Regions from separate parts of the Microbacterium sp. LMX7-1.2 genome, predicted to be linked through region 3. Evidence: predicted binding sites of a transcription regulator. Region 3 holds the regulator's gene; each other region holds the start of a gene.
What was found. Region 3 encodes LexA, which represses DNA repair genes until DNA is damaged. Its sites were predicted from a motif close to TCGAACANNTGTTCGA; they were not measured.
Positions count from the first base shown of each region.

Region 1: the regulator LexA is predicted to act here: its motif matches at 5,800-5,815, upstream of recA (recombinase RecA).
Region 2: the regulator LexA is predicted to act here: its motif matches at 5,549-5,564, upstream of MRBLMX7_RS16055 (HNH endonuclease signature motif containing protein).

Region 1 is NZ_JBEGIL010000001.1:466,577-476,815, forward strand. It holds gene dapF (diaminopimelate epimerase) at 1-20, opposite strand, end outside; gene MRBLMX7_RS02330 (GNAT family acetyltransferase) at 43-480, opposite strand; gene MRBLMX7_RS02335 (dihydrofolate reductase family protein) at 506-1,033, opposite strand; gene miaA (tRNA (adenosine(37)-N6)-dimethylallyltransferase MiaA) at 1,092-2,006, opposite strand; gene miaB (tRNA (N6-isopentenyl adenosine(37)-C2)-methylthiotransferase MiaB) at 2,024-3,571, opposite strand; gene MRBLMX7_RS02350 (regulatory protein RecX) at 3,611-4,156, opposite strand; gene recA (recombinase RecA) at 4,555-5,601, opposite strand; gene MRBLMX7_RS02360 (DUF3046 domain-containing protein) at 5,870-6,094, opposite strand; gene MRBLMX7_RS02365 (helix-turn-helix domain-containing protein) at 6,116-6,424, opposite strand; gene MRBLMX7_RS02370 (CinA family protein) at 6,566-7,045, opposite strand; gene pgsA (CDP-diacylglycerol--glycerol-3-phosphate 3-phosphatidyltransferase) at 7,042-7,617, opposite strand; gene MRBLMX7_RS02380 (FtsK/SpoIIIE family DNA translocase) at 7,617-10,239, opposite strand, start outside.
Region 2 is NZ_JBEGIL010000001.1:3,267,263-3,277,501, forward strand. It holds gene mmsA (multiple monosaccharide ABC transporter ATP-binding protein) at 1-1,264, shown strand, start outside; gene mmsB (multiple monosaccharide ABC transporter permease) at 1,261-2,613, shown strand; gene MRBLMX7_RS16050 (sugar-binding protein) at 2,672-3,793, shown strand; gene MRBLMX7_RS16055 (HNH endonuclease signature motif containing protein) at 4,134-5,519, opposite strand; gene MRBLMX7_RS16060 (phosphotransferase family protein) at 5,708-6,619, shown strand; gene MRBLMX7_RS16065 (DUF664 domain-containing protein) at 6,634-7,110, shown strand; gene MRBLMX7_RS16070 (ABC-F family ATP-binding cassette domain-containing protein) at 7,156-8,979, shown strand; gene MRBLMX7_RS16075 (ABC transporter substrate-binding protein) at 9,076-10,035, shown strand; gene MRBLMX7_RS16080 (FecCD family ABC transporter permease) at 10,058-10,239, shown strand, end outside.
Region 3 is NZ_JBEGIL010000001.1:3,373,356-3,383,594, forward strand. It holds gene ftsX (permease-like cell division protein FtsX) at 1-77, shown strand, start outside; gene smpB (SsrA-binding protein SmpB) at 163-639, shown strand; gene MRBLMX7_RS16565 (prolyl oligopeptidase family serine peptidase) at 679-2,562, opposite strand; gene lexA (transcriptional repressor LexA) at 2,701-3,387, opposite strand; gene MRBLMX7_RS16575 (LysM peptidoglycan-binding domain-containing protein) at 3,667-4,029, shown strand; gene MRBLMX7_RS16580 (histidinol-phosphate transaminase) at 4,081-5,175, shown strand; gene hisB (imidazoleglycerol-phosphate dehydratase HisB) at 5,172-5,789, shown strand; gene hisH (imidazole glycerol phosphate synthase subunit HisH) at 5,786-6,427, shown strand; gene MRBLMX7_RS16595 (MinD/ParA family ATP-binding protein) at 6,464-8,302, opposite strand; gene priA (bifunctional 1-(5-phosphoribosyl)-5-((5-phosphoribosylamino)methylideneamino)imidazole-4-carboxamide isomerase/phosphoribosylanthranilate isomerase PriA) at 8,458-9,204, shown strand; gene MRBLMX7_RS16605 (SseB family protein) at 9,188-10,000, shown strand; gene MRBLMX7_RS16610 (YegP family protein) at 10,102-10,239, shown strand, end outside.

The sequences.
Region 1 (10,239 bases), 2.9 Mb from region 3:
CCCTTGGTGAATGCGACCATGGTCCCAGTCTAGGGATCCCGGCTATGCGTCGACGATGAGGCGCTTGCCCGTGTTCGCGACGGAGAAACGCACATAGCCGAGTTCGTCGTAGAAGCCCAGCGCCTGCTCGTTGCCCTCTCGTACCATCAGCTGGATCTTCGGACACCCCATGCCGAGCAACAGGCGTTCGGCTTCGGCGACGAGAGCGCGTCCCACTCCGCGACGGCGGTGCGAGATCGACGAGGCGAGGTAGTACAACCATCCGCGGTGACCGTCGTAGCCCGCTATCACGGTTCCGACCAGCGCGGAGTCCGCCGAGCCGTCGTCGACCGCGACGAGGAACAGCTCCGGCTGCACCGACAGCTTGCGCTGGATGTCCAGCCGCGGGTCGTTCCACGGACGGGTGAGCCCGGCCTCCTCCCAGAGAGCGATGACGCTCTCCGTGTCCTCAGGACGGAAGGCGCGCACACTCCAGGTCATCACTCGAGTCTAGGATCGCCGGGCCTCAGCCGCGGACCACCCCGTACCGACCGCACAAAAAGTCCCTGTTGCGCGCGACCTCGAGCAGTTCGAGCTCCAGCGCCCGGGGCAGGAGCGGCGCGCCCGCTCCGAGAGTCACGGGCGCGTACTGCACCCAGACCTCGTCGAGGAGTCCGGCGTCGGCGAACTGTCCTGCCAGGTCGCCGCCTCCCACGATCCAGACATCCTGCTCACCGGCCGCGGCTGTCATCTCTGCGTGCACGGCGGCGATGTCCGATCGGGTGAGCCGCACATCCGCGCCCTCCGGAACGTCGAGAGCGCGATGAGTGAACACCCAGGTGGGCTGCGTATATCCCCAGCGACCGTCCTCGTGGCGCATGACCCACTCGTACGTCGACGCGCCCATCGCCAGCGCGCCGATCCGCTTCTCGAACTGCAGGTACGACATCGGTCCCTCCTGGTCGATGTCCCGCGACAGCAACCAGTCGAGCGAATGCTCTTCGGTCGCGATGAATCCGTCGAGGCTGGATGCGGTGAAGAAGTGAGTGGCCATGTCGACACACTGCCACGGAGCACGGACATCCGCGCCGGCTTCTCGCGCCGGGATTCACTCAGACGTCGAGCAGCGTCGTCGCTTCGACGGGGGCGTCGACCCACTGGAGCTCGGGGTAGCGCTTGAACCACGACACCTGGCGGCGGGCGTAGCGTCGCGTCAGGGCCTGCGTCTGCGCGATGGCCTCGTCCTGCGTCATCCGTCCGTCCAGCTGCGCGAGCGCCTGAGCGTACCCGATCGCGCGCGCGGCGGTGACGCCGTCTTCGAGACCGCGCTCGCGGAGCCGCGCGACCTCCTCGACCATCCCGTCTCGCCACATGCGTTCGACCCGCGCGTCGAGTCGTGCGACGAGGTCCGCGCGGTCCACGTGCAGACCGATCACGCGGGTGCCCTGCGGCTGCCAGAGGACGGGCTCTGTGGGGAGCGCCGCCCCGTGCGTCGCGCTTCCCTGTTCGACGATCTCGAGGGCGCGGATGACGCGCCTCTCGTTGCGCGGATCGATCCGCTCGGCGGTGTCGGGGTCGAGGGTCCGGAGACGTGCGACGAGCTCCTCGACTCCGTGCTCGGCGAGTTCGTGCTCGAGCCGTTCGCGGATCGCCGGGTCTCGCGGCGGGAATGCGAAGTCGTAGATGACGCTCGAGACATAGAGCCCCGAACCGCCGACGAGGATGGCGTCGCCGCCGCTCGCCTGGATGGCCTGGATGGCCTCGCGCGCCCGTGGCTGATACCAGGCGACCGCGGCGTCCTGATCGACCTCGCGCACGTCGAACATATGATGCGGGATGCCGCGCCGCTCGCTCTCCGGGAGCTTGGCCGTGCCGATGTCCATGCCGCGATAGAGCTGCATGGCGTCGGCGTTCACGATCTCCGCGGGATTCCCGCGGAGACGGAGTGCCTCCGCGAGATCGAGGGCGAGATCGCTCTTGCCCGTACCGGTCGCCCCCGCGATGGCCCAGAGCCGGGGCTGCCGCATGCCAGGAGTCGTGACGGTCACACGCCGACGCGCAGCGTGGGCAGCCCCAGCGAGACCGCACGGGGGCCGCCCTCGACGCTCGGCGCCGGCACAGCGCACGATTCTGCCTGCGCGCGGTCCCACGCGTCTCCCCCGCGCGTACGCCGGATGCGCAGCGGCGCACCGGAGGGATCGTCGGCAAGCAGGTGGAAGGGCGCGGCGTGGCTGATCGTCACGGTGACGACGTCGCCGGGACGCGGGGTCGGCGAACCGGGGGTCACCTCGAAGTGGACGAGACGGTTGTCCTCGCCGCGGCCGGTGAGTCGGTGGGTCTCGGTGTCCTTCTTGCCCTCGCCGGTGGAGACGAGGACCTCGGCCTCCCGACCGACCTGCTTCTGGTTCTCCTCGAGGGAGATCCGCTCCTGCAGGGCGATCAGTCGGTTGTACCGCTCCTGGACGACGGCCTTCGGCACCTGCTCGTCCATCGTCGCCGCAGGCGTGCCCTCGCGGATCGAGTACTGGAACGTGAAAGCGCTCGAGAATCGTGCCTGCTCGACGACTCGCATCGTGTCCTCGAAATCGGCCTCGGTCTCACCCGGGAACCCGACGATGATGTCGGTGGTGATGGCGGCGTGCGGGATCCGCTCGCGGACGCGGTCGAGGATGCCGAGGAAGCGGTCGCTCCGATACGAACGGCGCATCGCCTTGAGGATGCGGTCGCTGCCGGATTGAAGCGGCATGTGCAGCTGCGGCATCACGTTCGGCGTCTCGGCCATGGCGTCGATCACGTCGTCTGTGAATGCGGCGGGGTGCGGGCTGGTGAACCGGATGCGCTCGAGTCCGTCGATCTCGCCCGCCGCGCGGAGCAGCTTGCCGAATGCCTGACGGTCACCGAACTCGACACCGTAGGAGTTGACGTTCTGCCCTAGCAGGGTGACCTCGATCGCGCCGTCCTCGACGAGCAGTCGGATCTCGTTCAGGATGTCGCCGGGGCGGCGGTCCTTCTCCTTGCCGCGCAGGCTGGGAACGATGCAGAAGGTGCACGTGTTGTTGCACCCGACGGAGATCGAGACCCAGCCGCTGTGCGCGGAGTCCCGCTTGGTCGGGAGCGTCGAGGGGAACACCTCGAGGGACTCGAGGATCTCCAGCTCGGCCTCGCCGTTGTGTCGCGCCCGCTCGAGCAGACCCGGGAGCGACCCCATGTTGTGCGTGCCGAAGACCACGTCGACCCATGGCGCCTTGTCGAGAACGGCCTGCTTGTCCATCTGAGCGAGGCATCCGCCGACGGCGATCTGCATGCCGTCCTTGCGCCGCTTCACTGCGGCGAGTTGGCCGAGGGTGCCGTAGAGCTTCCCCGCGGCGTTGTCGCGCACGGCGCACGTGTTGATGATCACGACGTCGGCCTCGTCGCCGAGCTCGGCGCGGACGTAGCCGGCGCTCTCCAGCGACCCGGACAGTCTCTCCGAGTCGTGGACGTTCATCTGGCATCCGAACGTGCGGACCTCGTAGGATCGCCGATGCCCGTCGAGGTCGATGGCTGCCGACGACGACGCGATGATCGTCGGTTCACTGCGCGGAGTAGTCATGATGCTCCTATTGTACGAGCGCACTCCGTGCGAGCGGATTCAGTCGGAGTCCACGAATCGCACGCCGGAAGACGGTCGCCCGAAAGTCGCCTCCGCGAGCGCTGTCTTGGCCGCGGACATCGCGATAGCGCCGTTGTAGCCTCGCCGTGCGAGCTGGCCGACGAGTCTGCGCAGTGCGGTGTCGGCGTCCAGTCGGCTGAGCGACCGCGCTTTGGAGCGCGCGTACTCGAGAGCACGCTCGGCATCGTCATCCGGCAACTCGTCCAGCGCGGCATCGATGACCTCGCGAGGGATCCCTCGTTGTGCGAGCGCCCGGGAGAGCGCCACGCGACCCTGTCCCTTGCGTTCGATGCCCGCGGCGACGAGCTGCCCTGCGAGCTGCGCATCGTCGAGATAGCCACGTCGCGTGAACTCGTCGATGATGTCGTCCACGGTGCCTGCATCGAGCCTGGCGCCATCCTGATCGACGCCGCGCAGAATGAGCCGTGCCTCCGATGCCGACAACGACCTCGAGCGAAGCTTGCGAACCAGCAGCTCCTCTGCGGCCGCGCGGACGTCCGGTGCGGTCGTCGCGCTGTCACCCATCCGATCGATGCTGTCGTTCAGAGCACGCAGTTCGGCACTGCGGTGGTTGCCCCGAGCGGGATGTCGATCGCTCGGCCCGGTCCGCTCGTCGCCGGCAGAGGATCCGAAAGCCGCGCCCTGTCCTGCAGACCGGATCGGATGCGTCGATCGACGCGGGCTGTCGTCCCATGTCGACCGCCACAGCCCGCCGTCGTCCGTGCGCTGCGGCATCGCGTCGCCCTCGTCGTCCGAACGTCCTGGTGCCGAAGATCGGCGTGACCGTTCCCCGGTCTCGGCAAGGTCCGACGACGGATCCAATGTCCCGCGGGAAGGGCGGGACGCGCCACGGGCGTTCCCGAAGAGCGGGATGACGGGGGCGATCCGGTCGGATGCGCCCCCGTCGTCTCGTGTCGTCATGGTCAGGCCGGACGACGCTCGGCGAGCTCGTCCGCCGGTGCTGCGGGAGCGGCGCCGCCGATACCGAGCTTCTGCTTGATCTGCGTCTCGATCGTCAGCGCGATGTCGGGGTTCTTGATCAGGAAGTTCCGGGCGTTCTCCTTGCCCTGCCCGAGCTGATCACCGTCGTAGGTGTACCAGGATCCCGACTTCTTGACGATGCCGTGGTCGACGCCGAAGTCGATCAGACTGCCCTCGCGGGAGATTCCGACGCCGTAGAGGATGTCGAACTCCGCCTGCTTGAAGGGTGGAGCCATCTTGTTCTTGACGACCTTGACCCTGGTGCGGTTTCCGACAGCGTCGGTACCGTCCTTGAGCGTCTCGATGCGACGGATGTCCATGCGGACCGAGGCGTAGAACTTCAACGCCTTACCGCCGGCGGTGGTCTCCGGAGAGCCGAAGAACACTCCGATCTTCTCGCGCAGCTGGTTGATGAAGATCATCGTGGTGTTGGTCTGGTTGAGACCACCGGTCAGCTTGCGGAGAGCCTGCGACATCAGTCGCGCCTGGAGACCGACGTGCGAGTCTCCCATCTCGCCTTCGATCTCGGCACGCGGCACCAGGGCTGCGACCGAGTCGATCACGATCAGGTCGATCGCTCCGGAGCGCACGAGCATATCGGCGATCTCGAGCGCCTGCTCACCGGTGTCCGGCTGGGAGACGAGCAGCGCGTCGATGTCGACGCCGAGCTTGGCGGCGTAGTCCGGATCGAGGGCGTGCTCGGCGTCGATGAAGGCCGCGATGCCGCCGGAGCGCTGCGCATTGGCGATCGCATGCAGCGTGAGGGTCGTCTTACCGGAGGACTCGGGTCCGTAGATCTCGACGATGCGGCCACGCGGCAGACCTCCGACGCCCAACGCGACGTCGAGGGCGATCGAACCGGTCGGGATCACCGCGACAGGAGCGCGCTCGTCGCTTCCCAGCCGCATGACCGAGCCCTTTCCGAACTGGCGGTCGATCTGGGCGAGTGCTGTCTCGAGGGACTTCTCGCGGTCGGCGGGTGATGGCATGTCGTGCTCCTTCTGCTCGCGTGATGCCGCCTGTAGGCTGTCGCGGCCCACCCGGGATGGGCGGAACTCTCCGACAAGGCGTATGGCTCTTCGGCCTGTTTCACACCGTACGAGTCACCTCCGACATTGCGTCGTCGGTGCCGGAGAACGGGGATAACGAGATCTCGGAACCACTTGTGCAGAAGACTACGCGTGTTTTCGAACACACCTTCGACGACACGCCGAACCGCCGTGTCGCAGAGACGAAGATCCGTGAGATTCGGGGAACTCAGTGCCGACGGGGTTCGAGACGTCCCGCGCCGTGCCGACGCTCGACCGGCACCTCGGTCTCGGCGCACAGCGCCTGCCAGATGTCGCGTGGCGGTACGCCCGCATCCAGTGCCTGCTCGGCCGTGCGGCCGGAGAGTTGCGTCAGCACCAGGTCGCTCACGAGAGACGACGCCCGCCCACCGAACTCCGCGTCCACGGCACGAAGGAACTCACTGCGTCGCACGGACGGTCTCAGAGTCGTCGATCAGCGGAGCGTGAGCTCGGGCTCAACGGACGCCACCAGATCGTCCGGCACGACATCCGGGAAGACCTGGATGCCCTCGAGCACCGAGATGCGATCTCCGACCTCGCGCATGATGGTCGAGATGGGGACGTCGAGAGCATCCGCCACAGAGGCGAGGATCTCACTCGAAGCCTCCTTCTGACCGCGCTCCACCTCGCTGAGGTAGCCGAGGGCCACGGACGCCTTGCTCGCAACCTGCCGGAGCGTACGCCCCTTCTGCAGGCGGAAGTCCCTCAGCACATCGCCGATTTCCTGTCGTACAAGAATCATCGGAACCTCCTCCCAGATCGCCCACTCAAGGTCTCCCCCGATGGAATCGCCAGTCTAGCCCTAAGGACTGTCACAGAATCTACCTTCGCACGCTGTGCTTTCGATGTGAGCACATTCATGTCAACGGACTCGCCCACGGTGCTATTCCCGAACGAGTCGGCAGAGCGCGTCGAGCACGGCGTCGACCGACCGCGCTCGGATCTCCGCGCGGTCGCCGGAGAACCGGAACGACTCGCTCAACGAACCGTTCGGTGTCACGACCGCCACGTGCACGGTGCCGACCAGCTGTCCGTCCGGTGAGTCCGGACCGGCGATGCCGGTGGTCGCGATGCCGACATCGCTCGGCCGTCCGACCGCGACCGCGCGCCGCACGCCCCTCGCCATCTGCAGGGCGACTTCGGGATGGACGGGACCGCGCTGCGCGAGGAGGTCTGCGTCCACGCCAAGGACGCTGTGCTTGACGGGAGTCGCATAGGCGATCACTCCGCCCCACAGCGCGGCTGAGGCCCCGGGAACGGAGACGACCTCGGCGGCGACGGCGCCCCCGGTGAGCGACTCGGCCACTCCGAGCGTCCATCCGCGGTCGACGAGCGCCGCGACGGCCTCCGCGGCGGGGGTCATGAGGTCCGCCGGGAACCCCGGACCTGGGCGACGATGTAGTCGATCCCGCTCGCGACCGTCAGCACAAGCACGGCGACCATCAGGATCGCGGTGATGAACGTCCACGGCCCGAGACCGATCACCACGTGCAACGGCAGCAGCGCCCACGACAACGCGACGCCCTGCACCGCGGTCTTGATCTTGCCCATCCACGCCGCCGCGACGACGTGCTCGCTCGCGACCATCAGGCGATGCACCGTGATCCCCCACTCGCGGATCAGGATGACGATGACAAACCACCAGTTCAGCTCGCCCAGGATCGCGAGCCCGATGAATCCGGCACCCGTCAGCAGCTTGTCGGCGATCGGGTCCCAGAGCTTCCCGAAGTCGCTGACGATGTCGTAGCGCCGTGCGAGGTAGCCGTCGACCCAGTCGGTCGAGATCGCGATGACGAAGAGAACCCCCGCGACCCAGCGGAGTGCGATATCCGGGATGCCGTACGTCCCGCCGAGCAGCAGGACGACGAAGAAGATCACCGCAAGCGGGATCCGCGCGACCGTGATCGCATTGGGGAGCTGCCGAGGGATCGCCATCAGTCGCGCCCCGTGAGGCCCCAGGCGTCCTCGTCGCCGTCCTCGGCCTCGACCACAGGCAGACCGTCGTACTGCGCCTCGACCGGGTCGCGCGGAGATGCGGCCGGCGCGGCCGCCGCGGGAGCAGCAGGTGCGGCAGCGGGCACGGAGGGAGCATCCTCGCCTCGGAGCTTCGCCATGACCTGCGGGAGCTGCTCGGGCGTCGCGAGCACGTCTCGCGCCTTCGACCCCTCGGACGGGCCGACGACCTCGCGGGACTCGAGGAGATCCATGAGGCGACCGGCCTTGGCGAAGCCCACCCGGAGCTTGCGCTGCAGCATCGAGGTCGAGCCGAACTGCGAGGACACGATGAGCTCTGCGGCCGCGAGAAGCAGCTCGAGGTCGTCGCCGATGTCCTCGTCGACCTCCTTCTTCTTGGCCGGCTCCATGGCCTCCTGCACGTCCGCGCGGTACTCGGGCCGTGCCTGGCGGGTCACATGCTTGACGACCGCGTCGATCTCCTTCTCGTCGACCCATGCGCCCTGCAGACGGAACGGCTTGGACGACCCCATGGGCGAGAACAGCGCGTCACCCTGGCCGATGAGCTTGTCGGCGCCGGGGCTGTCGAGGATCACCCGACTGTCGGTGACGCTGGTCACGGCGAACGCGAGACGCGACGGGACGTTCGCCTTGATCAGACCCGTGACGACGTCGACGCTCGGTCGCTGCGTCGCGAGCACCAGGTGGATGCCGGAGGCGCGGGCCAGCTGGGTGATGCGCACGATCGAGTCCTCGACGTCGCGCGGGGCGACCATCATGAGGTCGGCGAGCTCGTCGACCACGACGAGGAGGTACGGGTACGGCTTGAGCACGCGCTCGCTGCCCACCGGGACCTCGACCTCGCCGGCTCGCACGGCCTTGTTGAAATCGTCGATGTGGCGGAAGCCGAACGACGCGAGGTCGTCGTACCGCATGTCCATCTCCTTCACGACCCACTGCAGGGCCTCGGCGGCCTTCTTCGGGTTCGTGATGATTGGGGTGATGAGGTGCGGGACGCCCGCGTAGCTCGTGAGCTCGACGCGCTTCGGGTCGATCAGGACCATCCGTACATCGGACGGGCGGGCGCGCATGAGGAGGCTCGTGATCATGGAGTTCACGAAGCTCGACTTGCCCGAGCCGGTGGATCCCGCGACCAGCAGGTGCGGCATCTTGGCCAGGTTCGCGGTGACGAAGTTCCCGCCGACGTCCTTGCCGACGCCGATGGTCAGCGGATGCGTGCTCTTCTGCGCAGCCTGGGAACGCAGCACGTCACCCAGGGAGACGGTCTCCCGATCCGTGTTCGGGATCTCGATGCCGATCGCGCTCTTGCCGGGGATCGGCGACAGGATGCGCACGTCGTTCGACGCGACCGCGTAGGCGAAGTTATTGCTGAGCTGCAGGATCTTCTCGACCTTGACGCCGTGACCGACCTCGACCTCGTACTGCGTGACCGTCGGGCCCCGCGAGAAGCCGGTGACCTTGGCGTCGACGTTGAACTGCGACAGGACGCTGGTGATCTGCTCGACGATGCGATCGTTCGCCTCGGATCGGGCTACGGACGGCGGACCCTCCGCGAGCACTCTCGGCGACGGCAAAACGTAGGGCGCGACCGGAGCCTGCGGTCCACGATCCCCTGGCCCTTCCGTGCCGAAGCCATCGAGACCGGGGAGCTCGGGCATCTCACCGGTGTCGGAGTCGTCGTCCAGCAGCGCGGTCGTCTGCTGCTCAGCGAGCGCGTTGGTGACGGAGCGCACGTCCGAAATGACCTCGGTGGCGGCGTCATAGGGGTTCGCCACGGTCACCGCCTGGTCGTAGGCCGGAGTCGCCTCCGCCTGCCCGAGCAGCGCGGTGATGTCGTCGGAGCCGAGGGAGCCCTCGTCGGGGTCCTCCTCGCGGCCGGTCTTGTTACGGCGCCACCAGGGCAGGACGTCGGGGTCGTCGACCTTGTCGGCGTCGTCGATCGTCGCGGCATCCTTGGCCGGCTTCTCCACCCGCTCGGCGTCGAACATCCACGCGTAGAGGTCGCCCAGACGCTGACCGATGCGGTTCGGCGGCGTCTTGGTCAGGATGAGGATGCTGAGCACGACCAGCAGCGACAGCACGATATAGGCCGGGATGTCGGTCAGGTATGTGAGCGGCTGTCCGATCAGCCAGCCGAGGAGCCCGCCGGACTCGCTCAGCGCGGGCATGCCCTGATTCGGATGCGGACGGGGACCCGCCACGTGGAAGATGCCCGAGAGGGCGAGCACGAACATCCCGAACCCGATGCCGATGCGCCCGTTGTCGTGCACGGAAGACGGATGGCGGAACAGCCAGCCGGCCAGCAGGAGAAGCAGCACCGGCATGATGAACGCGACCCGCCCGACGAACAGGCCGACCGAGTACGCGCTGATGTTCGCCGCGACCTCGCTGCCGATGAAGAACCACTCGTTCACGGCCCCGGCGATCGCCAGCAGCACGAGGAAGAACGGGAAGCCGTCGCGACGGTCGTCCTTCTCGAGGGTCTCGGGCCCGAACGCACGGAACAGTCCGCCCACGCCGTGCGCCAACCCACCCCACGCGCGGACGATCACGGGAGGCTTGTCGACGTCGTCGATGTACTTC
Region 2 (10,239 bases), 110 kb from region 3:
GATCCCGGAGCTCTCCGTCACCGAGAACATCTTCCTCGGCAACGAGATCCGTAGCTTCGGCCGCATCGACTGGCAGGCGCAGAAGCAGCGCGCGATCGAGCTCCTCGCCCGCGTCGGGCTCAAGGAGGACCCGGACGTCGCGATCAAGACGCTCGGCGTCGGCAAGCAGCAGCTCATCGAGATCGCGAAGGCGCTCAACAAGGACGTCAAGCTGCTGATCCTCGACGAGCCGACCGCCGCGCTCAACGAGAACGACTCGCAGCACCTGCTCGACCTGATCCTGGGCCTCAAGGCCAAGGGCATCGCGTCGATCATGATCAGCCACAAGCTCAACGAGATCGAGCAGATCGCCGACGAGATCACGATCATCCGCGACGGACGCACGGTCGAGACCCTCGACATCTCGCGCGGCGAGATCAACGAGGACCGGATCATCCGCGGCATGGTCGGCCGCTCGCTCGAGAGCCGGTACCCGGACCGTACGCCCGAGATCGGCGAGGTCTTCTTCGAGGTCAAGGACTGGTGGGTGCAGCATCCCTCCGTCGCCGAGCGCATGGTCGTCAAGGGGTCCAGCATCGATGTCCGCCGGGGCGAGGTCGTGGGCATCGCCGGCCTCATGGGCGCCGGTCGCACCGAGTTCATGATGAGCCTGTTCGGCCGCTCCTACGGGAACTTCCAGTCCGGCACGATCATCAAGGACGGCCAGGAGGTCGTGATCCCCGACGTCGCCACCGCGATCAAGCAGGGTCTCGCCTACGTGAGCGAGGACCGCAAGGTGCTCGGGCTCAACCTGCTCGACACGATCAAACGGTCGATCGTGTCCGCCAAGCTGGGCAAGATCACCCACCGCGGCGTCGTCGACGAGCGCGAGGAGTTCTCGGTCGCCGAGCGCTACCGCAAGGCGCTGCGCATCAAGACCCCGTCGGTGGAGGAGGGCGTCGGCAAGCTGTCGGGCGGCAACCAGCAGAAGGTCGTCCTGGCGAAGTGGATGTTCACAGACCCCGACCTGCTGATCCTCGACGAGCCCACCCGCGGCATCGACGTCGGCGCCAAGTACGAGATCTACGCGATCATCAACGAGCTCGCGTCTCAGGGCAAGGGCGTCATCGTGATCTCGAGCGAGCTGCCAGAGCTGCTCGGCATCTCCGACCGCATCTACACCGTCTTCGAAGGTCGGGTCACCGACTGCATCCCCGCCGATCAGGCCACACCCGAGGCCCTCATGCGCAGCATGACCTCCGCGACCCAGAAAGCATCCGCATGACCACCGACCTCACGACAACGAAGCGCGGCTTCCACTTCGGCGACATCCGCAAGATGTTCGGGAGCAACGGCACCTCGACACTGCGCCAGTTCGGCATCCTCGGCAGCCTCATCGTCATCATCGTGCTGTTCGAGATCTTCACGCTGCTGCGCAACGGTCCGAACGGCGCGACGCTGACCCCGGGCAACGTCATCAACGTCATCAACCAGTACTCGTTCATCCTTATCCTGGCGATCGGCATGGTGATGGTCATCATCATGGGCCACATCGACCTGTCGGTCGGCTCGGTCGCCGCCTTCACCGGCATCATCGTCGCGAAGTCGATGGCCGAGTGGAACCTCCCCTGGCCGCTCGCGATCGTGCTCGGCCTCGGCGTGGGAGCTCTGGTCGGCGCCTGGCAGGGATTCTGGGTCGCCTATGTCGGGGTACCGGCGTTCATCGTCACCCTGGCCGGCATGCTGTTCTTCCGCGGCGCTCAGCAGTGGATCGGCGACGCGCAGACCATCCCGGTGCCGAAGGGCTTCCAGTACATCGGCACCGGCTACCTCCCCGAGGTGGGCCTGCCGCTGCCGTTCAACGTGCCGACCATGATCCTCGCGCTGCTCGCCGTCGTCTGGCTGATCTTCTGGGAGATCCGCACGCGCCGCGTCCAGCACAAGATGGGCTCCGAGAGCGCGCCGGTCTGGGTCAGCACCGTGAAGGTCGTGCTCCTCTCGGTCGTCGTTCTCGCCGCGGGATGGATGTTCGCGACCGGTCGTCCCGGCACGAGTTTCCCGGTTCCGGGACTCATCCTCCTGGCGCTCGTCATCATCTACTCGTTCGTCACCCGCAACACCGTGTTCGGTCGTCACATCTACGCGGTCGGCGGCAACCGTCAGGCGGCGCGTCTGTCGGGCGTCAAGGACCGCTGGGTCGACTTCTTCGTCATGATGAACATGTCGGTCATGGCAGCGCTCGCAGGCATGATCTTCGTCGCCCGCTCGCAGGCCTCCGGCCCGAACGACGGCACCGGCTGGGAGCTCGACGCGATCGCCTCGGTGTTCATCGGCGGCGCGGCCGTCGCGGGCGGCATCGGCACCGTGATCGGCTCGATCATCGGTGGTCTCGTCATGGCCTTCCTCAACAACGGCCTCGCACTGCTCGGTCAGGGTGCCGACGTCGTCTCGATGATCAAGGGTCTCGTGCTCCTGATCGCGGTCGGCATCGACGTCTGGAACAAGCAGCAGGGCCGCCCGTCGATCATCGGCTTCATGACGCGTCGCTTCCGCCAGCAGGAGGCCGCGACCGAGACGTTCGAGCCCAACAAGACCTATCAGGCCCCACCCGTCGACAAGACGAGCGGAAAGTAAGCGGTTCCACAGCGCACAGCACGCGCCGGATCCGTCACACATCAGAGAAAGAGATCACATGAAGAAGATCATCGTCACCGCGACAGCGCTCGTCGCGACGGCTGCCTTCGCGCTCACTGGCTGCTCGGCCGAGCGTGGCGGCGACACCGGATCGGGTTCGGGCGACGAGGCCTCGAAGGGCTTCGCAGCCGACGCCACGATCGGTGTCGCCCTTCCGGACAAGACCTCGGAGAACTGGGTCCTCGCCGGCAAGCTGTTCGAGGACGGGCTCAAGGAAGCCGGCTTCAAGGCGGACGTGCAGTACGCACCGGCCACCAACACGGTCGCCGAGCAGCAGAACCAGATCCAGGCCATGGTCACCAACGGCGCCAAGGTCATCATCATCGGCGCGAAGGACGGCAAGCAGCTGGCCACGCAGGTGCAGGCGGCCAAGGATGCCGGCGCCTACGTGATCGCGTACGACCGCCTGATCGAGAACACCGACGCGCTCGACTACTACGTCGCGTTCGACAACTTCAAGGTCGGCAACCTGCAGGGCCAGGCCCTGCTCGACGGTCTCGCCGAGCGTGCGGGCCACGAGGCTCCGTACAACATCGAGCTGTTCTCGGGCTCCCCGGACGACGCGAACTCCGCGGTCTTCTTCGACGGCGCCATGGAGGTCCTGCAGCCGAAGATCGACGACGGCACGCTGAAGGTCGTCTCGGGTCAGACCGAGATCGCCCAGACCGCGACCGAGGGCTGGCTCGCCGAGAACGCCCAGAACCGCATGGACACGCTGCTGACCGGCTCGTACAGCGGTGACACCGTGCTCGACGGAGTCCTCTCGCCGAACGACACCCTCGCCCGCGCCATCATCACCTCGGTGCAGCAGGCCGGTCGTCCCGTCCCGGTCGTCACGGGTCAGGACTCCGAGGTCGAGTCCGTGAAGTCGATCATGGAGGGCATCCAGTACTCCACGATCAACAAGGACACCACGCTGCTCGTCGCGCAGGCCATCAAGATGGTCGGCGAGCTGCAGAAGGGCGACGAGGTCGAGGTGAACGACACCGAGTCCTACGACAACGGCTCCAAGGTCGTCCCGTCGTACCTGCTCGACCCGGTGATCGTCACCAAGGAGAACGCCGCCGAGGCGTACGCGAACGTCCCGAGCCTGCTCGAGATCGTGAAGTCGTACCAGTAAGCGCGAACCGCTGAACGGAGCCGTCCGGGTCACTCGACCCGGGCGGCTCCTTCGCGTGCAGCGGTTCTTTCGCGCGCAGCAGTGACTTCGCCTGCAGCGGCTTCTTGGCGTGCAGCGCCCCGTGTTCCTCGTCGAACCGGAGTTCGAAATGCTGTGCTTCGGGCACGTAGCCGAGAGGCATGGTGGTTCCGGTCGAATCCAGGAAGGCGACGGTCGACACGTCCAGGCATGCGGTCGCCATGACGGATCCGTCGGATCGGGTGCCGAGGACGTCGAACCGCTCGATGACGATCTCACCGGTCATCGTGAGTTCGTGGGCGTGGGTCAGAAGGAGCGCAGGTCAGAACGGCGCGCGCGCAGGCACAGGCGCTGCCGGCTCCGGTGCGAACGTCACGGTGTGCTGCGTCGGCGGCTTGTCGCTGTAGATGCGCCCCGTCGGGCTGGTCCACTCGAGGATGCCGCCGTGTCGTTGGCGGACGTGCCAGGGTGAGTGGTGCTTGAGGACATGGTGTCGTCGGCAGAACTGCGCGAGGTTCGTATCGCGGGTCTCTCCGCCCGTGGCGGCGTCGTGGTTGTGGTCGAGATCGCATTTCCTCGCAGCGATCCCGCACGCCGGGAATCGGCACCGGCGATCTCGCGCCCGGAGGTGTCGCCGCAGATGCTCGCTCGGCCGGTAGCGGTCGACGGCGAGCATGCGCCCGGTGATCGGGTGAGTGAGCACACGATCCCATCCCGTCGTGGAGCCCGCGAGGCTGCGAGCGGTGTCGACGTCGATCGGCTCGACACCATCGAGTTCTGCGGGAGGAAGCGCCGGTACGTCGTCGAACGCGAGCGAGGTCGATGCCTGATCGTCCATCAGGGTCAGCACCGGCACAGTGATCTCGACCCGCGCGCGGATCGCACCCAACATCCCGTCGGCGGTGTCATGACCACTGGGCGCGCCGGTGAGCACGAGATCGGTCAGCAGGTCAGCGCGGATCTCATCGACTGTGCGCTCATCGACCGTGCGCCCGTCGGGCGATGACGCATCCTTGCCCGAGCCACCGTCTTCGCTCGCGCTCTCCCGTGCAAGGCGGCGGTTTTCGTCTCGCACGGCGTGAGCAGCTTGCGAGAGGCGGTCGAACATGCCGTGCACGAGCACAGCAGGAGCGTGGACGTGGAGATCTGCCATGCCGTCATCGGCGTCCGTCATCCACACGCGGCGCGTTGCACGCGCCTCGCGGTGTCGCTCGTCGATCGAGCGCGCGAGCAACCGCTCAGCCTCACGCCGAGCGCGGGGCCGCAGCCTGTTGGCTGACTCCTCCGCGGCGAGCGGCACCATGGTCTCCGCATACGCCTCGCGATCTGCGTCATCGACGAGATGCGATCCGGCGTCGACGATCACCCGGGAGTGCGCGGCGCTGATGAGTCCGGCCCCCTGTGCGGCCCACACCGAGGGGAACTGCTCGACGAGCAGGGTCGCGTCGGCCATGCGTCGTTCGATCGTGCGGTCGCTCACGCGCTGCACGGCTCCGATCTCGGCCGCCACCGAACGGATCGCATGGTCGCCCCGGTCGGGATGGTCGCCCTGCCGGGCGATGTCGATGGCCAGACGCCCGGCGATGGCCAGCAGTCCGTCGCGCGCCGCCTGCATCGCGGCGAGCGTCTGCTCGGCCACCTGCAGCGACTCGACCAGACCGGCGAGCGCCGCCATCTGCGAGTCCGTCGCATCGATCAGTGCTGTCATGACCTGAGTCCATCACCAACCACCGACATTCGAACGAAGATTCGAATGCTCTCCCTGGAATACTGGAATGAAGCGACACTGCAGCGCGGTGGCGGATCACTCGAATGAGACAGCCGGGCGGTGCGCGCGAGATGACCGTGGGGCCGGGCGAGCCGTCGGCCCCACCCCCGCACGGCTAGAGTGGCTCGATGGCACGACTCGAATGGGCGGATCTCCCCGACGGCATCCGGCAGCGCGTCGAGAAGGTCGCCGGATCGCCGGCGAGCGGGGCTCGCACTCAGCCCGGCGGATTCTCGGCGGGTATGGCGTCGCGGATGTCGTTCGAGGATGGCCGGCGTCTCTTCGTGAAGGCCGTGCACGCGTCGTCGCAGGGAACCTTCGACCTGTACGAGAGGGAAGTCGGCATCCTTCGCACCATCCCGCGAGAGCTCCCCGCCGCCCATCTCGTCGAGTCGTTCACGCAGGACGATTGGACGGTTCTGGTGATCGAGGACGTCGAGGGGCGGCATCCGCGAGAAGACGCTCCCTCCGATACCGCGACCGTGCTCGATGCGATCGCGGCGCTCGCCGCCGTGTCACCACCGGCCGGTCTGCCCTCTCTCGCCGATGAGCTCGCGGAGGATGCGAAGTCCTGGAGGCGTCTCGAGGCCGCTGGTCTCCTGGATGAGACGACCCCGTGGTGCGTGGAGCACCTCGCCTTCCTCCGCACGCATGCGGAACGCGTCGATGCCGCGGTCGCCGGCGACCGTCTCGTGCACGGCGACCTGCGCACCGACAACATCCTCATCGACCCGTCCGGACGTGCCCGGCTGCTCGACTGGCCCTGGGCGGCCAGGGGTGCGGGGTGGGAGGACGCTCTGCTCTACCTCCTCGATCTGCGCGTGGCGGATGCCGAAGCCGATGTCGATCCCCTCCTCGCTCATCCTGTGTTCCACGGTTCCACCACCGAGGACCACATCTCCCTGCTCGCGGCGATCGGCGGGAACTGGTTCGAGAAGTGCCGGTGGCCGGCGCCACCGGGTATGGCGACTCTGCGCGACTTCCAGCGGCGGGAGGCGATCGCCTCCGTCACCTGGATCGCGCAGATGTCGGAGGGGTGAGGGAGGATCCCTGCATGAGCCATCACCACGCCGACTCCGGCGTCTCGACCAGAGACGACCTCGACGCGCGCATCGAGCAGAGCCGCAGCCTGATCCTCGGCAGCCTCGACGGGCTGTCCGACGGGGAGGCGCGCGAGATCCTCATCCCGGGGCGCCCATCGATCCTCGGCGTCGTGAGGCACACCGCCTACGTCGAAGGGGTGTGGTTCGGCGAGGCGATCACCGGCCGTCCGCGCGCCGAGCTCGGGCTGCCCGTCGCCACCGCGAACTCCTGGAAGGCCAGGAAGACCGACACGATCGAGTCGGTCAGGGCCCACTGCCTGGAGATCCGCGAGCACGCCCGCTCGAACCTCTCGGGTCTCCGTCTCGACGACGTCGTCACCGGACGCCATCCGCGCACCGTCCTGAGTCTGTACACGCACGTGCTCGACGAACTCGCCTGGAACACCGGGCAGCTCGACATCCTCCGCTCGCTCGTCGACAGCCGCTGACCGCGGCCGTCGGCACCGTCACGCCCGACTACCCTGGAAGACGATATGGCACATCTTCTGGGGGCTGAGGCCCTGCACCTCGAGTACCCGACGAGAGTCGTCTTCGACTCCGTGACCCTCGGCATCGAGGAAGGCGACCGGATCGGCATCGTCGGCCGGAACGGCGACGGCAAGTCGAGCCTTCTCGGAATGCTGGCCGGACGCAAGGAACCCGACTCGGGCCGCGTCACGGTGCGCGGCGGCACCACGATCGGCGTGCTCGACCAGGCCGACACGCTCGACGACGACCTCACGATCGCGCAGGCCGTCGTCGGCGACACCCCGGAGCATGAGTGGGCTGGCGACGCGCGCATCCGTGACGTCATCGAGGGGCTGCTGTCCGAACTTCCGTGGGATGCCCGGATCGGCGCGCTCAGCGGAGGTCAGCGTCGCCGCGTCTCGCTCGCGACGCTCCTCGCCGGCGACTGGGACGTCATCGCGCTCGACGAGCCCACCAACCATCTCGACGTCGAGGCCATCACCTGGCTCGCCGGCCACCTCAAGAAGCGCTGGCCCGCGAACTCCGGAGCCCTGCTCGTCGTGACCCACGACCGCTGGTTCCTCGACGAGATCTGCACCGAGACCTGGGAGGTGCACGACCGCATCGTCGAGCCCTTCGAGGGCGGCTACGCGGCGTACATCCTGCAGCGCGTCGAGCGCGACCGGATGGCGGCGGCGACCGAGGCGAAGCGGCAGAACCTCGCCCGCAAGGAACTGGCCTGGTTGCGCCGCGGGGCCCCCGCGCGCACGAGCAAGCCCAAGTTCCGGATCGACGCGGCGAACGAGCTTATCGCCGATGTGCCCGAGATCCGCGACAAGGTCTCCCTGCAGTCGCTCGCGGTCTCGCGCCTGGGCAAGGACGTCGTCGACCTGCTCGACGTGGGAGTCGCCTATCCGACGGAGGACGGCGGCACGAAGCGTGTGCTGTCCGACGTCGAGTGGCGGATCGCGCCGGGCGAACGCACCGGCATCCTGGGAGTCAACGGCGCAGGGAAGTCGACGCTGCTCGGTCTGATCTCGGGCACGGTCGAACCGACCGAGGGGCGCATCAAACGCGGCACGACCGTCAAGGTGAAGACGCTCACGCAGCGACTCGACGAGCTCGAGCAGCACTGGAACGACCCGGTGCGCGTCGTGATCTCGGGCCTGCGCACCTCCTACACGATGGGTGCCGGTTCGAAGGCGCAGGACCTGACACCCGGTCAGCTGCTCGAACGCCTCGGCTTCTCGTCAGCGCAGCTGTCGACGCCGGTTAAGGACCTCTCCGGCGGTCAACAGCGTCGACTGCAGCTGCTGCTCGTGCTGCTCGACCAGCCGAACGTGCTGATCCTCGACGAGCCCACCAACGACATGGACACCGACATGCTCGCGGCGATCGAGGATCTGCTCGACTCGTGGTCGGGCACGCTCCTCGTCGTGAGTCACGACCGGTACTTCCTCGAGAGGGTCACCGATCAGCAGTACGCGATCCTCGGTGGTCGCCTGCGGCACCTGCCCGGAGGGGTCGACGAGTACCTGCGTCTGCGGCAGCTGCAGGATGCCGCGCCCACGACGACCGCCGCACCTGCGGCCGCGGGATCGGATGCCGCGCCAGTGGCCGCCGGTCTGGACGGGGCCGCTCTGCGCGCCGCGCAGAAGGAGGCGTCGTCGCTCGAGCGCCGGATCCAGAAGCTCACCGAGCAGGTCGACAAGGCCAAGCACGCACTGGCCGACCACGACCAGGCGGACTACGCCGGCCTGGGGGAGCGGATGAAGGCGATCGGCGACCAGGAGTCCGAGATCGAGGAGCTCGAGCTCCGCTGGTTCGAGCTCACGGAGCAGATCGGCTGATCGCGCGACACGCCGGGATTAATTTAGGTTTGGCTACCCTAAGTCGCCGTCGATAGGGTCGAAGAACACCCCTCCGACGACAGAAATGGTCATGCCGTGAATCGCCGCCTCACCCTTGCCGCCCTCATCTCCGCCTCCGCGCTGCTGCTCGCCTCGTGCGCCTCCGCAGACGCCGCCGGCGAACCTGCGGCGGACGGCGGCGACACCGTCACCCTCGCGCACCCGACGATCGACGGGCTGGAGATCGACTTCGACGGACAGCCCGAGAACATCGTCATGGACTGCTACGCCTACAGCTCCCTGCACGAGTACGGCATCGAGCCGGTGGCGCTGTTCGGCTACGAGTGCGACAACCCCTTCGTGATGGGCGACGCCGACATCAGCGACATCCCGGTCGTCGGCAAGGACGGCGAGATCGACGTCGAGAAGCTCGCAGAGCTCCGCCCGGATGCGATCATCGGGCAGGGCACGGCCGACGGCTGGCAGTGGTTCGACGAGGACGTGAACTCGCAGATCGCGCGCGTCGCTCCGTTCGTCGCACTCCCCAGCAGCGAGACCATCGACGCCCGCATCGCCGACACCCGCGAGATCGCGGACTTCTTCGGCGGCGAGGTCGCGTCCGAGGAGATCCTCGCCTCGGATGAGGACCTCGAGGCCGCGAAGGACGCCCTCCGCGCCGCCACAGCCGACAACGGTCTGAACATCATGCTCGCGAGCCCCACCAAGGAGATGCTCTACACGGGCGTGGGCTTCGCGCAGGCCGACCTTCTCGAAGAGCTCGGCGCCACGATCGTCGGGGCCGACGCCCCGGCCACGGGCAACCCGTGGGGACAGGTCGCGTGGGAGGACGCCTCGACCTACCCGGCCGACATCCTGCTGATCGAGGGGTACGACGAAGACTTCTCCTTCTCGGCCGAGCTGTGGGACGCTCTCCCCGCCGTCAAGGCCGAGCAGCTCGGGGCCTGGAGCTCCAAGGGCGCCATGACCGCGTCGACCTACGCGCAGTGGCTGAACGATGTCGCGGTTCTCGTGTCGGCATCCGCGAAGGTCGCCTGACCTCCTCCCACCTGACCATCTGATGTCGCAGGTCTCGCTCGCCGAGCCGCGCCTCGACGGGGAGCGCTCCGGTGCTCCCCGTCGCTGGGCCGGTCTGATCCCGCTCCTGATCCTCCTCGTGCTCGCGCTCGCCGCGAGCATGCTGGTCGGATCACGCACCGTGCCGCCGGCCGACGTCCTGCACGCGCTGCTGCAGCCCGACCC
Region 3 (10,239 bases):
CCGTCCTGATCGGCATCGGCGTGGTGCTGGCCGCGCTCTCGGCCGGGTTCGCTATCCGCCGGTGGCTTCGCACCTGACCCGCTCCGCGGTATAGACTGACAGGCTGCCGTGCGCCCGCCACCGGGCACCGCACGATGCCACGGCACGGATCAGGAGAGAATCATGCCCAGGGAACGCGGGGAGAAGGTCATCGCGACCAATCGTCGCGCACGTCACGATTACAACATCGAGAAGTCGTACGAGGCGGGGATGGTGCTCACCGGCACCGAGGTGAAGTCATTGCGTCAGGGACGCGCCAACCTCAGCGACGGCTACGCGTTCGTCAAAGGCAATGAGGTGTTCCTGGATGCCGTGCACATCCCCGAGTACTCGCAGGGGCACTGGACGAACCACTCGGCCAAGCGCATCCGCAAGCTGCTGCTGCACCGCGAGGAGATCGCCAAGCTCGCTCACGCCGTCTCGGCAGGCGGGTACACCCTGATCCCGCTCAAGCTGTACTTCTCGGACGGCCGGGCGAAGGTCGAGATCGCCTTGGCGAAGGGCAAGCGCGAGTATGACAAGCGCCAGACCCTGCGCGAGCGTCAGGACACCCGCGAGGCCGAGCGCGCCATGCGCCTGCGCAACCGCGTCGGCGACTGACCGTCGCCCGCTGATCCGACGCCGGTGACGGCACAGCCCTCAGGGCGCGGGTGTGAAACCGAACACGCGGCCGAGGAACGCCAGCTCGCGCTCGAGCGCGTCGACGATCGTCTCCGCCGCCCGGAAGCCGTGCCCTTCCGTCGGGTACGCCACGTACTCGTGCTCCACGCCCCGCGACCGCAGCGCGTCGCGGATCGCCTCGGACTGGGCGGGAGGCACCACGCGATCCTCTCCGCCCTGCATCAGGAGCACCGGCACGTCGATGCGGTCGGCGTGCGTGAGCGGCGACCGGTCGACGTACAGCTGCTCGGCCTCGGGGAGCGGACCCACCAGGCCCTCGATGTAGTGCGCCTCGAAGTCGTGCGAGTGCTCGACCAGCATCCGGAGATCCGCGACGCCGTAGCGGCTGATCCCGGCGGCGAACGTGCCGCCCCGCACGAGCGCAGACAGCACCGTCCACCCACCCGCCGAACCGCCGCGGATCGCGATGCGCGCCGGGTCGGCCAGCCCGGCATCCGCCAGGCCGCGCGCGGCCGCGATCACGTCGTCGACGTCGACCACGCCCCACTGGCCGTCGAGCCTCTCGCGGTACGCACGGCCGTAGCCCGTCGATCCGCCGTAGTTGACGTCGAGCACGCCGATGCCGCGGCTGGTGTAGAACGCGACGGCGGCGGAGGACGCCCCGGTGACATGCGCCGTAGGACCGCCGTGCACGAAGACGACGTACGGCGGGAGCTCGCCGTACGGCGCGGTGTGCTCGGGGTTCCGCGGGGCGTAGGCGAACGCGTGCACGGGGCCGTGCGGGCCGTCGACGAGCAGGACGGATGCCGTGGGCATCCACGCAGGATCCGCTGGCGTCCCTCCGGCGACGCGTTCGACCGCGCCCGAGTCGACGTCGACCGCCCACACACCGGGTGCCGACGTCGAGCTGCTGCCGGACAGCAGCACGCGGGAGCCCGAGACGTCGTCGACGCTGACGTGACCGTCGGCCGCGAGGGTCAGCGGGCGTGCGCTGCCGTCCGGTGAGACGACCACCACGTCGTCGCGACCGTTCGTGCGCACCGCCAAGATGCGGCCGTCGTCGAGAGGCTGGAACCACCTGTTGCCGAGAACCCAGAGCCCGTAGCCGGTGTCGGCGTCGATCCCGGCGGCCGACACGGGGCGGGCATGTGCGTCGCCTCCGTCGCCGTCGCCTCCGTCGCCGTCGCTGAGGCGGAGCCGCTGCAGCGCCCAGCGCCCGGAGGGATCGTCGGCGTACACGAGCTCGTCGTCGCCGGTCCACTCCGGCTGCAGGGCGGCTCGGGTCGCAGGTGCGATCCTCCGGTCGCAGTCCGCGATCACGAGTGCGGCCGACTGCCACGGCATCCGGGGAGCATGCCACTCGACCCACGCGAGGCGGGAGCCGTCGGGCGAGAGCGCGGGATGCGCGTAGAAGCCCTCGCCCTCCACGATCACGGTGAGTGCGCGCTCGTCGTCCGCGGCCGAGCCGTCCAGTGGGATCTCCACGATGCCGCGGCGGTGCGGATCGCTCGTCAGGTTCTCACGGACCGCGAACAGGCGCCCGTGCTGCAGACGCAGTCCGCCGTGAGCCGGCCCGGGCGGGGTGAGCGGCACGGGATCGCCGCCGCGCGGCATCCGGCGCACACGCTGGTCGGCCGCGTCGACGAAGTACAGGGTGCCGTCGTGGTCGGCCGTCCAGGCGCCACCGCCGTACTCGTGCACACGGGACCGCGCGTTCCACGGAGCGGGCAGGACCACCGCGCCCGTCGAGCTGCGCACCGCGACGCGGCCGCCCTCTGCCGGCACGGACTCTCCCCACCACACCTCGTCGCCGACGAAGCGGGCACCGTCGATGCGCGGCGCGGCTGCGGCGATCGACGCGGGGGAGAAGGGGGAGGACCAGGAGCCGTAAGGTGCGGTCATGCCTTCGAGCCTAAGCGCGGGGCGCCGTGCGGTGCCTTCCGGCGCGCGTCGAGGGAGCGGGACGGCGCGCGGTCGTGCGGTGCGGCGCGGGCGGCGAACAGCGCAGAATCAGACGGCGCGCAGTCAGGCGGCGCAGTGTCAGACGGCGCGGAGGACGGCTACGACCTTGCCGAGGATCACGGCCTCGTCGCCGAGGATCGGCTCGAACGCGGAGTTGCGCGGCAGCAGCCACGTGTGACCGTCGCGGCGTCGCAGCACCTTGACCGTGGCTTCTCCGTCGAGCATCGCGGCGACGATCTCGCCGTTCTCGGCGGTGCCCTGGGATCGCACGACCACCCAGTCGCCGTCGCAGATCGCAGCGTCGATCATCGATTCGCCCGAGACCTTCAGCATGAACAGGTCGCCCTTGCCGACGAGCTGACGCGGCAGCGGGAAGATCTCCTCGACCTGCTGGTCGGCGGTGATCGGGACACCCGCGGCGATGCGGCCGACCAGGGGGACGAGCGCGGCGTCGCCGACGGGGGCCGCGACGTCGGCGGGGTTCTCGGCGCCGGTGCCGGGGAGGTCGATCAGCACTTCCATGGCCCGTGTCTTGCCGGGATCGCGGCGCAGGTAGCCGCTGAGCTCGAGTTGGCCGAGCTGGTGGGTCACGCTCGACAGCGACTTGAGGCCGACGGCGTCGCCGATCTCGCGCATGCTCGGCGGGTAGCCGTAGCGGCTGATGGAGGTCTGGATGACCTCGAGGATGGCCATCTGCTTGGGGCTGAGGCTCTTCCGACGACGAGTGCGCGGCGCCTCGGCTTCAGGGGCGGAGTTCTCGCTCATGGTTCTCCTCAGGGGTGCGGATCCGGCGTCTCGATTCGAATGTCGGAGGTCCGTGGTGGGGTGTTCGTATCGAAACCGTATCCGAGAAACGCGCCGATAGGGAATATCTGTTCGAGCGTGTCGGTTATCTCGGGGGCCGGATTTCGAAGAAGTCTTGACAGATGTTCGAATTCGAAGATAACTTCGGAACGTAGCTTCGCATCCTCGGCTCCCGGCCGAGTCGCGGATGCGAACGCTACGCCACCTTCACCGCCCCGCGGTCACCCAGAGGAGCATGAGATGAGCACCATCACCTTCAGCAGCGCAGCAGTCCTTCCGGCACGTCCGGCGACTCGCATCCGGCTGACGGCGCGCGGTCGTCGGGTCGTGCTCGCTCTCGCGGCTGTGCCGCTCGCGGCGGGCATCGCCTTCGGTGCGCTGAGCGGCGGGAGCGCGATCGCATCGAACGAGGACGTCGCGACGGCATCCTTCGAGACCGTGACCGTGATGCCCGGCGACACCCTCTGGTCGATCGCCGAGAGCGTCGCACCGGGTTCGGACCCGCGTGAGGTCATCGGCGACATCACCCGGCTCAACGCGCTGCAGGGCGGCGCGCTGCAGATCGGTCAGGAGATCGCGATCCCCGCGGCCTACTCGGAGTGAGTGCTTCACTCGGCGTCACCGAGTGACGCGCCGTGCCCCGCTCGGCCTACCATGGGAAGGGTGACTGCTTCGCTCGCCGACCTTCCGCTCCGTGACGATCTCCGAGGTCTCACCCCGTACGGTGCGCCTCAGGCCCCGCTTCCCATCGCGCTGAACGTCAACGAGAACACGCATCCCGTGCCCGATGCGGTCGCCAGCGACATCCTCGACGACATCGCTGTGGCGCTTCGCGACGTCAACCGGTATCCCGATCGCGAGTTCACGACCCTCCGCGAAGGTTTCGCGGAGTACCTCGGCCACGGACTCGACGCCTCGCAGATCTGGGCCGGCAACGGTTCGAACGAGGTCCTGCAGCACATCCTGCAGGCGTTCGGTGGGCCCGGTCGCACCGCGTTCAGCTTCGCGCCCACCTACTCGATGTACCCGTTGATCGCGAAGGGGACCGGCGCGAGCTGGGTCGCGGGCACCCGTCAGCCGGACTACACGATCACCCCCGAGGAGGCCGCCGCGCAGATCGCCGAGGTCGATCCCGACGTCATCCTGCTCTGCGCGCCCAACAACCCGACGGGCACCCCGCTGGGGCTCGACGTCGTCGAGGCGGTCTACGAGGCCTCGCGGGGCATCGTCGTCGTCGACGAGGCGTACCAGGAGTTCGCACCGCACGACGCGCCCTCCGCTCTCACGCTGCTCGACGGCCGTCCGCGCCTGGCGGTCTCGCGCACCATGAGCAAGGCCTTCGCGTTCGCCGGCGCGCGTGTCGGCTACCTCGCCGCCGACCCCGCGTTCATCGACGCCCTGCGACTCGTCCGGTTGCCCTATCACCTCAGCGCGCTCACACAGGCGGCGGCGATCGCGGCACTGCGCAACTCCGACGTGATGCTCGGCATGGTCGCGGAGATCGTCGAGCAGCGTGATCGGATCTCGGCGACGCTCGAGGCGCTCGGCTACACGCCGCACGAGTCGTGGTCGAACTTCGTGCTGTTCGGCGGCGTCGCCGATCCGAAGCGCGTCTGGCAGGAGCTGTACGACCGGGGAGTGCTGATCCGCGACGTGGGGCTTCCCGGGCACCTCCGTGTGACAGCCGGCACCGAAGCCGAGACCACCGCGTTCCTGGACGCCCTCGCATCGATAGGATCGGCATCATGAGCAGCACCGCCCAGGCCCCGCGCACCGCCAACCGCGTGCGCAGCACCTCCGAGTCGACCGTCGAGCTCGAGCTGAACCTCGACGGCACGGGCGCGAGTCGCATCGACACCTCGGTGCCGTTCTTCGACCACATGCTCACGGCGTTCGCGAAGCACTCGCTGACCGACCTCACGGTGCGCGCCTCCGGTGACACCCACATCGACGCCCACCACACCGTCGAGGACATCTCGATCGTGCTCGGTCAGGCGATCCGCGAGGCGCTCGGCGACAAGTCGGGCATCGCCCGCTACGGCGACGCGCTCGTGCCTCTCGACGAGGCGCTCGCGCAGGCCGTGGTCGACATCTCCGGACGGCCGTACCTCGTGCACACCGGCGAGCCCGTCGGCTTCGAGCACCACCTGATCGGCGGTCACTTCACGGGGGCGCTCGTGCGGCACACGTTCGAGGCTCTCGCGTTCAACGCCGGCCTCACGGTGCACGTCCGAGTCCTCGGCGGCCGCGACCCGCACCACATCGCGGAGGCCGAGTACAAGGCGTTCGCGCGCGCGTTCCGTCAGGCCAAGGCTCTCGACCCGCTGGTCGACGGCATCCCCTCGACAAAGGGAGCGCTGTGAGCCGGACGCCCCGCGTAGCCGTCTTCGACTACGAGTCCGGCAACGTGCACTCGGCGGTCAAGGCCCTCGTCGCGGCCGGAGCGGATGCCGTGCTCACGCGCGACCGCTCCGAGGCGCTCGAGGCCGACGGCCTGCTCGTGCCCGGTGTCGGCGCCTTCCAGGCCGTGCGCGACGCCCTGCGCGCCCACGGAGGGGACGAGATCATCGATCGCCGTCTCGCCGGCGGACGTCCGGTGCTCGGCATCTGCGTCGGCATGCAGGTCCTCTTCGCGCACGGCGTGGAGCGCGGCCACGACACCGAGGGACTCGGCGAATGGCCCGGGGCGGTGACCGAGCTGAACGCGCCCGTGCTCCCGCACATGGGGTGGAACACCGTCGAACCCGGCGCGGACTCCGTGCTCTTCCGCGGCATCGAGCAGGAGCGCTTCTACTTCGTGCACTCCTACGGTGCCCAGAAGTGGGAGCTCGACGTCATCCCGCCGTTCCCGCAGCCGGTCCTGACGTGGGCGACGCACGGCGACCCGTTCCTCGCCGCCGTCGAGAACGGCCCGTTGTCTGCCACGCAGTTCCACCCGGAGAAGTCCGGCGATGCCGGCATCCAGCTGCTCCGGAACTGGATCGGCTCCCTCGGCGACTGACGTGCCCGTTCGGCCACCCGGCTGAGCGGATCGCTCTCAGAACCCGCGGGCGACGGCCGCAGCGGCCGACAGCCACGCCTCCTGGGTGGGCGAGGCGAGCGCGCGCAGTCGAAGGTGACCGTCGACCATCTCCCGGTCGTAGGGGATCTGGACGACTTCCCGCGCGAGCGGCTGATAGCCGGCAACGACCTCGGCGACCTCGGCGGACGAGGCCTTGGGGTCGGCCTGGCTCACCACGACGACGGCCTGGCGCGCGAGGTGCGCCGACCGCTCGTCGCGGTCCTCCAGAGCCTCCAGGAGCAGTGCCCCTGCTTCGGCGTGGTCGTCGCGGGTCGTCGTGGCGACGACGAGCTGGTCGGCGTGATCGATCATGCGCAGCCACATCGGGTCGGACTCGTCGTTGCCCGAGTCGATGATGATGAGACGGTAGAACTTCGCGGCGACCGCGTGGATCGCATCCACGTCCGCGGGACTCAGCCTGTTCTCGTGCGCGAGCCGGATCGGCTTCGACCGCAGCACGTCGTACTTCTCCTGCGGCTGGTGGTGCACGAAGTGCGCGAGGTCGGCGGACTGCCCTTGGGCGCCCAGCAGCCTCTGCGTCTGGGGGAGCAGTTCCAGGAGGGTGCGGTCGTGCGCCCCGGTCTCGGTGCGCCACCCGAGCGTTCCCCGGGTCTGGTTGTTGTCCCAGGCGAGCACCCCGGCGCCGCCGTACTGCGCGAACACCGCGGACAGCAGCACGGTCGCCGGGGTCTTCCCCGCTCCGCCCTTGCCGTTGACGACTGCGACGGTGCGAGGTCCCGGCCAGTGGCGGCTCACGGCATGCTCGTCATCGCGCTGCGCGCGTTCGCTCGCGTTCGGTCCCAGGGAGAACCCGAGTCTGTTGAGGAAGCCGCGTCCTCCGCGCCGGGCGGGATCCTCGCGCGGATCCTGCTGGAGGAAGGAACGGCGCTCGACACCCTGCTCGCGCTGCTCGCGCCGGGATGCGGCGGGGTGGTCGGATGCTGGTGCGGCAGGTGCCTGCGGTGCGGCGGGCGCGTGCGGCGCGGCGGGTGCCTGCGGTGCGGCGGGCGCGTGCGGTGTGGCGGGTGCCTGCGGTGCGGCAGGCGGATGCTGCGCGGCCGGCGTATGTGGAGCCGCCGGCGTATGCGATGCGGCGGGCGCGGGCGATGCGGCTGGCGCGAACGTAGCCGAGGGAGCAGAGGTCCGCGGCGGATGCGCCCCGGGAACCTTCTCGACGAGTTCCGGCTGAGCCGGCGAGGTCGGCTGAGGGGGTGCTGCCGTCGCCGCCGGTGACGAGGGCGCGCCGGATGCCGGTGGCATGGTGGGCCGTGCCGCGGGCGCGGTGCCCTGGTCGGCGGCCTGCGGCGGGATGGGCATCGCGGTGGGCACGGGCGGCGTCGCGGGGGCGGGCAGGGTGTTCGCCGTGCTCGGCGACGGTGTGGTCGCCGGGCCGGGTGGGCTCGTCGGCGTCTGCGGGCTCGCCTGCGCAGGGGCGGGAGCGGGCGCGGTCACCTCGGATGAGGTGGTGGGCCGGTTCGCCGCGGCGGCAGCCGCAGCGGCACGCGTGGTGGGAGCGGGCACAGTGCCGGGGACAGGAGCGACGGGCAGCGCGGTAGCGGACGTCGGCGGAGCCGTCGGGGTCACCGGCGCACCCGGGGCCGACGGCGCGGACGGAGCCGGAGGAGTCGCCGGTTGCTCAGTCTGCGCCGCGGGTGGCGTCCGGGATACCGCGTATCCCGGCATGGTGGGCCAGTCGTCGTCATCCTGGTCCTGCGGAGTGAGGGGCACGTGCTCGACGAGGTCGGGCGTCTCGGGCGGGCTCGTGTTTCCCCGCCGCAGGGGGCCTCCGCCGTAGGCTTCGCCGTCGCGCGTCATGGACCTTCTCCTCGTCGACCGGATACACGTGTCTTCGAGGCTACCGCGTGGCATCCGTCCCACGGCGTCACGCTCATTTGGAGCGGACGGATGCGGCGGCTAGTGTCGATTCTCGTGCCGACGAATCGGCGCTCCCGATCCCACCTGAGGACGTCATGAACGACTTCGCGCAGTCCCCTTCCCTCACCCTGCTTCCCGCGGTCGACGTCGCAGGCGGCAAGGCTGTCCGGCTCACGCAGGGTGAGGCCGGCACCGAGACCAGCTACGGCGACCCGCTCGACGCGGCAGGGGAGTGGGTGTCGCAGGGGGCGAAGTGGATCCACCTCGTCGACCTCGACGCGGCGTTCGGGCGCGGCAGCAACGCGCCGATCCTCCGCAAGGTCATCAAGCAGTTCAAGAACGTGAACGTCGAGCTGTCCGGCGGCATCCGTGACGACGCCACTCTCGAGGCGGCTCTCGAGAGCGGGGCTGCGCGCATCAACCTCGGCACCGCGGCGCTCGAGAACCCGGAGTGGGCCGCCGACGTGATCAGCCGCTTCGGCGAGGCGATCGCGGTCGGTCTCGACGTGCGCGGCACGACGCTCGCCGCGCGCGGGTGGACCAAGGAGGGCGGCGACCTCTGGGAGGTGCTCGAGCGCCTCGAGGACGCCGGCTGCAGCCGCTACGTCGTGACCGACGTCACCAAGGACGGCACGCTCAAGGGCCCGAACCTCGAGCTCCTGCGCGAGGTGACGTCCCGCACGCCCAAACCTGTCGTGGCCTCCGGAGGCATCTCGAACCTCGACGACATCGCGGCGCTTCGCGACCTCGTGCCGCTCGGCGTCGAGGGTGCGATCGTCGGCAAGGCGCTGTACGCCGGTGCGTTCACGCTCGCTGAGGCCCTGGATGTCGCGGGAGACTGACGCCCACGCGTGCGGCCCCGAGTCGCACGATCATTCGGCGCACGGCCACGGCGACTCCGCCGGCGTCCCGTGGGAGGGGCGCAGCTTCGAGACGAATCCGCACGCCGCCGACGATGGCTCCGCCGACCCGGCCCTGCTCGCTGCGCTGCTGCGCTTCCGATCGGGAGAGGGCTCGCAGGCCGAGGTCGTCGACGCTTTTCGCGCAGCCAGGGTCCTGGTCCCTCTGATCGCCGAGAAGGGCGAGGAGGGCGTGGCGCCCAGCGGCCTCGCGGTCGACAAGACGCAGGAGCTGTCGATCGTGACGGTCGCCGCTCCCGACGGGCGTCGTGTGCAGCCGGTGTTCTCCTCCGTGCAGACGATGCAGGCATGGGATGCCGCGGCGCGGCCGATCCCGGTCGAGGCCGTGCGTGTCGCGCTGTCGGCCTCCGCGGAGGACACCGACCTGATCGTGCTCGACCCGACCTCCGAGACCGAGTTCGTGATCCGGCGTCCGGCCGTCTGGGCGGTCGCCCAGGGGCACGCGTGGGAGCCGAGCTTCCTGTCGCCCGAGGTGGTCCGCGCGCTGCAGGAGAGCGTCGCGCACGAGCTGGCCGTGATCGATGTCGCGGTCGCTCCGGGCGATCCCGACGCCCGTCTGCGCGGTCCCGAGCTGATCGTGATCCTCGAACTCGTCGATGGACTCGAGCGCGAGGTGTTGGATGCCGTGCTCTCCCGGCTTGCGCAGCGCTGGGCCGCCGACGACCGCATCGCCGTGCTCGCGGACTCGCTGACCGTCAAGCTTCGCCGCTCCGTCTGACGGCCGGACTCTCGCAGTCCGCGCAAATATATTGCCACTCCGGTCAGATCGCTGCACGATCGCCGTCAAGGGACGCAGAGTCGCGTCCATAGGAGGATGAAATGGGCAAGTACGAGATCTACAAGGACTCTTCGGGACACTTCCGCTTCCGGCTGAAGGCGGCGAACGGCGAGATCATCGCCACCTCGCAGGCGTACACGACCAAAGCCGGCGCGCTCGGAGGCATCGCCTCCGTCAAG